2 linked regions of the Peribacillus sp. FSL E2-0218 genome follow. The protein of the gene in region 2 binds, or shares a complex with, the protein of the main gene of each other region. Links are inferred from orthologs where the notes say so. Each region holds a gene or a part of one and is shown on either strand. Other genes may lie near its edges. The genes, in order: MHI53_RS08690 and MHI53_RS07680.

Region 1 (2,743 bases), 210 kb from region 2 along the record:
GACCACTTCCCTGCGGACTACACCTTTTGCTTGTTTTGGATCTTCCGTCTGTTCACATATAGCTACTTTGAATCCTTTTTCTATCAAGATATCAATATAGTTAGCAGCCGAGTGATAGGGAATGCCGCACATCGGAATTCGGTCTTCACTTCCGCCTTCCCGGCTCGTCAATGTGATTTCAAGCTCCTGGGAGGCATTCAATGCATCATCAAAAAACATCTCATAAAAATCGCCTAAACGAAAAAATAAAAAGGCATCTTGATACTCTGCCTTAATTTTTAAATATTGCTGTATCATCGGAGTATATCCAGCCATTCCTTCAAAACCTTTCCAAACTATAATCTATTTTCTCAGTCATATCCTTCATTATAACATACGAGGAAGCAATCTTGCCTGTATTCAAAATTGCATGGAAACTCGATCAGCAGTGAAAATAACGGGGCATGTCGGCCAACTCTGGGATGGACTCGTCCCGATCCACAATAAATAAAACCGGATGAAAATGTGTCATCCGGTAGTTACTTTCTATATTTTATTCGTCTTCGAATTCATCTAGGAAATCCGGATCTAAATCTTCGAATTCCTCATCATCGAAATCACAGCCCCAGTCATCTTCACAGCGGCCATCTGGACTAACGGCGACACAAATTTTCGTTTCGCCGACGACCTCCACAAAGAATTCCCTTTCCACGTGGACAATGATTTTTTGTCCGCATGGCGAGATGCAAGCTTCTAAGCAATTCGGCTGTTGGACAGCTTTTGCAACGATTTCATGGTCATCAAGACAATCGGGATCACGGTATTTCAGCGAAATCACGTCGGTATATTGCACCTTTTCAGTGACAACTTCCGTTTTTGAATTATGGTTATAGGAATACCAAACGTTGATTTCGTAGCTGCCGTGAATTTCTACCTTTTTGCCGACTTTCTTGGCATCGTATTTATGGTTGATGATCCAACAACCTAGAATGCTAGAAGGATGATGAGCCGGGCAAATGGTGTGAGAGGACTTTGTGAATTTACGTCCCTTTGCCACCACCGCTTTAGTAATTATCTCTCTATATTGTGACATGCTAGCGAACCCTCCTCATACAGTTTCCATTCATCCTATGCGTGGTAAAAGTCTAGTGTGCGTAGAATTTTTTTTGTTTGAAAACTGCTGTAATGTTTTAAACCTAGGTTATTTTATGCGCATGTTTTGGGATATGTGTCACGAATGGGCGCTGTATAAGGATTTCCGGGTGTTAAAAAAGCCCTTCTATTTATCAGAAGGGCTTTTTTATATTCATGAACAGCTTCCGCCGCCAGCTTGTACGTGTGAACCTGTTTCGCCGCGAAGGATGTCGCCTTCAGTAGCTTCAATGATTAGGTCCGTTACCTTATTCGATACTTGTGACGAAACCATTTGCAATAGATCATTCACGTCAACTTGAGATTGTTTGAATTGCTGGACGATAGGAAGCTCATCCAATTGTTTTTCCAGTGCATCAATTTTGGCCTGAACTTGGTTATACGCCTTATCCTTGCCATAATGCTGGAAATTGACCGCCTGTTTTTGCAAACTTTTAATACTGGCAATCATCTCGCGGATTTTTTGATTTTCATTGATGTGAGCTTCTGCCCGTTTAAAGAAATCGACTTCTTCCGTGCTGGCAATCATTTCTGCAAGCTCGGCCGCTTTTGTCAGAATGTCATCTTTAGTATATTTCGTCATCTTACTCCACCTCGATTGCCGCTGCTTCTTCAACCATATCTCCGTTTAGTGACCATGTTTTCGTTCCAGTGATTTTTACTTTCACGATTTGACCGATGGCAGATTTTGGTCCTTTGAAGTTCACGAGCTTATTTTTCGTTGTATAACCTGCTAATACTTCCGCATTCTTCTTGCTTTCACCCTCTACTAGCACTTCAACAACTTGCCCGTCATACTCTTTCATTTTCAAGGCGCACGTGTCATTAACGAGGGCATTCAAGCGCTGCAGACGCTCCTTTTTCACTTCCATAGGCACGTTATCCTGCATCTTAGCAGCCGGTGTCCCTTCACGTGGCGAATAAATGTACGTATATGCTGCATCAAACCCGACTTCACGGTATAAAGACATCGTTTCTTCAAAGTGCTCTTCCGTTTCATTCGGATAGCCTACAATGATATCAGTCGTTAATGATGCACTCGGAATGGCTTCCTTAATCTTCTTTACTAGCTCCAAATACTGTTCCCGTGTATATTTGCGCGCCATGATTTTTAGTGTGTCGGTACTTCCCGATTGAACAGGAAGGTGAATATGATCGACAAGATTGCCGCCTTTAGCGAGAACTTCAATCAAGTGATCATCAAAGTCACGGGGATGACTCGTCGTGAAACGAATTCGCGGAATGTCGATTTTGCGGATCTCATCCATCAAATCACCAAAACGATATTCAATATCGGTAAAATCTTTCCCATATGCATTGACATTCTGTCCGAGTAACGTAATTTCTTTGTAGCCCTGAGCGGCAAGATGACGTACTTCCTGGATGATATCTTCCGGTCTGCGGCTTCTTTCTTTCCCTCTTGTATAAGGCACGATGCAATATGTACAAAACTTGTCACAGCCATACATGATATTGACCCATGCCTTCGTTTTACCTTTTCGTATCTTTGGAAGGTTTTCAATTACATCGCCTTCTTTGGACCAAACCTCAATGACCATTTCCTTGGAAAGATAAGCTTCATTAAGGATTTGCGGCAGACGGTGGATATTAT
Region 2 (3,369 bases):
TCATAATAAGAATAACAACATTCCTTTTTAGGTGTTGTTGCCAACCGCGGAGAAGGCTTACGTTTCCCCATAAGTTCTTCCTCCGGTTTCTCCTCTCCCTTTGCCTTCTGGTCCATAGTTAGACATAGAAGGACCCTGCAAATTTTTTGCAGGGCTTTTTTTATGTACCGATTAAACCAATCATCTCTTGTCATGATTCAACATAAGTTGTCCTTCTCTTTTAAGGAGGAAAATGATAAAGTAATGAATAATAAGCAAGTTAGGAGAGGTTTAATTGATTCAACGTTTTATTGAACTTGGACAAGGACATTCTGATATATATGAATTGCTCGAGGTAGGGCGCAACCAAAAACATCGTGTCATCAGGCTTTTGGCGCTGCATACAACCATAAACGATAAACAGGTAACCTCCATGGTCATCGTTATGCAGCCTACGGATCCCGGTAAATTCCAACCGCTTTATATTTGCCGTGAAGGTATACCGAATCCGCATATTACCAAAAATAAACGCTATGAGCTTTTTGAGAACTTGGCTGAGGAGCTCGATAAACCGATCATCGAAATCGATGTGAAATCCTCGGTGCTTTTTGCAGAAACCGAGCTCTACTACCAGCACTTAATCGGCATTTTGCGAATGAATAGATACCTTCCTCCATTGGGCTAAAAAAAACTGACTCTTTTTGAGTCAGTTTTTTTCAAATCCCCATCTTATAATCATATTCCTTCGCCTTATCCGGTTTGGAGTTTTCGTATTCCACCTTCAAGAATGGCTTATAAGAGAGGTCCACTTTTTTTACGAACGAATAATTGTTCAGCTTTTCCACTAAGGGCTCCACCTCATCCATATTCGTATATAGGACCACATATTTCAGTTTTTTCGAAACATAATGGATATTTCCAAATTTCCTAAGCATTTTCGCTTGTTTTAATGTATGTAAATAGACGATGATTCCTTGTCTCGCTCCAAGCATATCTCAATAACTCCCTTTTATAAAGGTTTTAACTAAGTGTAGCATAGCAGAATCTTTACTTTCAACCAAGAAAAAGATTATAAACGAAATTCTCTCACTATTATGAATATAATTACTGGAAGGGAGCTCAAAAAAAATGGATTTAGATCAAATTTGGCATCAATTTATCGTTCACCTTCTGGCTAATGATGAAATTACCGAAGCGTCGGTAAAGAAGTTCACCGGCATCCCCTTTATATATATCCATTACCAATCACCGGAAAAGGATGAAGGGTTGCTTTTTTTCCTCATAAAAAAGGCTGCGAGCCATTCGATGCGCGGCAAGCAGCTCCATTGTGAAACCATTTTCGTCAGGCAGGAAGAGCAGGTATATGTATTCCGCCATCGTTTTTTTGTCCCGCAGAAAAAGATGTTTTGCTGCGGAAATCTTTGTCCGGATTGTATCCTTTTTCGCAGTTGACCGCTTCCCTAAGGTTCTGCACATGGAAAAGCCACCGGACTCCGAGAAAACTAACGAATTCCGATGGCTTTAATGCACTGCGTCAAAGCCGGCCAACCAGCAAACCTTTAGGTTCGACTAGTTAGGCAGAGCACCCGCAGCTTCCTCCAGTGCCACAGCTTCCGGTTGAACACCCACCCGAAGAGACAAAAAATGGATTGCCCGCAGGCGTTTTGACTTGCTCCGAAACCGCGCGGCCGATCCTTCCGCTGATTTCATCAAGAACGGATTGCAGTTCGGTCTCCGCCCTTTTGAAATCGGCAACGGTAGAGTGCATATCCATATCCCGTTTTGCCTCTCTCGTTTCTAAGTTGATGCGTTTATAATCCGGATGATATTTACCGAACCTTTGGACATCCTCGAATAGATCCTTCAAAGAAGTGAACTTCGAGATTTTTTGCTGTGCCTCTTTGTCGCTCTGTAATTTATATAAACTAAGGAGATATTCTTCTCCTATTTCAGAATGAAGGATCATTTCAGCTAATCCATCAGCCTGTTGCAGAATGTCGATGATTTCCATAGTAGCAAGCATTAACAAGCTCACCTCCACCTTCATTTTACCATTACTCCCTTACAGATGCTAATGGTTTAATTAGAGCGAAGAAGTGATATGTACCTCAAACTCTTTTTGCAGTCCCGTTTTCTTTCCAGAACCATTCAATATCTCAAGCTTCATTTTATGCCTGCCACTCGGGACATCCTTTACAATAAATGCTGCCGTTTTCATATCGACTTTTTTATCATTATCAATATATACGGACACCGTTGCCGCATTTTCACCATTCTCGTTTGAAAAACCATAGTTTTTCAAGTAGCACTCTACATAAACGGCGTTGCCCTTTACAAACGTTTTCACCCGAAAATCCTCATCTGAATTTCGAATGCTTGATACAGTGGTGGCAGCTTTTAGGGTTGATACATCCTGTATAGCCATTTTTGCATTTTCAGGTTCGGGTATTTTCTTGCCACAACCCGCCACTGCCATCAACACTGCTAGACCGACAATCAATTTTCTCATACCATCGTCCCCCTTTTGCCTTTATTGTTAGCAAAACGGAGTAAATTACTCTTTTTTTCTTCATTCACCGGGAGCGTTCATGGCTTGAAACATATGAAGCATCATCGAGGCAACCTGAACGCTTTCGGAAAATTTAGAAACACGATGAGGAATCGACTTCTCGAAATAATATTTAGCCTCAGTTTCGAAAACATCCACTTCATGAGGATTACGCATTAATCTTTTGTACCAAGCAGGTTGAACTCTCAAGTAATTTCGCATATCTTCATTCGTTTGAATGAATTCATATATATTCTGACGCATCAAAATCCCTCCTTAATCTTTTGTGAATAAAAAAGGGTTGGTTCTCTGCTCTTTTTCTTTTGCAGGAGGGCTCGATTCACCCCCTGATTTATTTCCCTGAAAAGCAGATAGAACTCCTTGGATGGCTCCGATCGCCTGGTTGGCATTCACAATATATTGTTGAATCTGCCCCATATCCATATTTTTGACTGCACTCATTATCGTACCGATCAACTCCGTACTTTCTTCCTTTTCCACCGGCTGTGTTGGAGATCCTGCATTCACAACAGGTTGATTCATGCCGACTTCAGCCTGCCAGCGCGGATGATCCTCACCGAGTAAATACCATTCCTCAAAAAGTTCCTGCCATGTTGCTTGCTTGTTTCTCACTTCATTCACTAAATAAGGGTGCTTCTTGACAAACTCCCTAAATCCATCCACGGAGGGGCGCTTTTTTTTTGCCATTACTCTCACCTCACACTTAGACATCGCCTATTTCACCATATGCAACAGGGAAATAAAAAGTGCATCGCTCCCTTTTCTACTGTCATTCATTTTCTTTATAGTATAATATAGGTAAAGGAATGAAGGAGGGAATT

The links.
Region 1: the proteins of MHI53_RS07680 (region 2) and MHI53_RS08690 are in contact, whole or in part, in a crystal structure (PDB 6PRK), measured with the Bacillus subtilis proteins. The link is inferred for Peribacillus sp. FSL E2-0218 from one-to-one orthologs.

The regions. Positions count from the first base shown.
Region 1 is NZ_CP150304.1:1,801,689-1,804,431, reverse strand. It holds MHI53_RS08690 (RicAFT regulatory complex protein RicA family protein), read right to left. Parts: upstream 1,715-2,743; coding sequence 1,286-1,714; downstream 1-1,285. Other genes in the region: miaB (tRNA (N6-isopentenyl adenosine(37)-C2)-methylthiotransferase MiaB), read right to left, coding at 1,716-2,743; MHI53_RS08695 (outer spore coat protein CotE), read right to left, coding at 533-1,072; mutS (DNA mismatch repair protein MutS), read right to left, coding at 1-315. UniProt on the Bacillus subtilis protein: May work together with YlbF to regulate community development.
Region 2 is NZ_CP150304.1:1,591,532-1,594,900, reverse strand. Bases 278-3,108 are described here. They hold MHI53_RS07680 (YlbF family regulator), read right to left. Parts: upstream 2,003-3,108; coding sequence 1,553-2,002; downstream 278-1,552. Other genes in these bases: MHI53_RS07665 (YlbD family protein), read right to left, coding at 2,804-3,108; MHI53_RS07670 (YlbE-like family protein), read right to left, coding at 2,549-2,791; MHI53_RS07675 (hypothetical protein), read right to left, coding at 2,063-2,488; MHI53_RS07685 (hypothetical protein), read left to right, coding at 1,108-1,431; MHI53_RS07690 (YlbG family protein), read right to left, coding at 696-971. In the rest of the region: more of MHI53_RS07695, read left to right, coding at 275-277; more of MHI53_RS07665, read right to left, coding at 3,109-3,235. UniProt on the Bacillus subtilis protein: Regulates sporulation prior to stage II. Positively controls the competence regulator ComK at a post-transcriptional level. May modulate the translation, stability or activity of ComS. May work together with YmcA to regulate community development.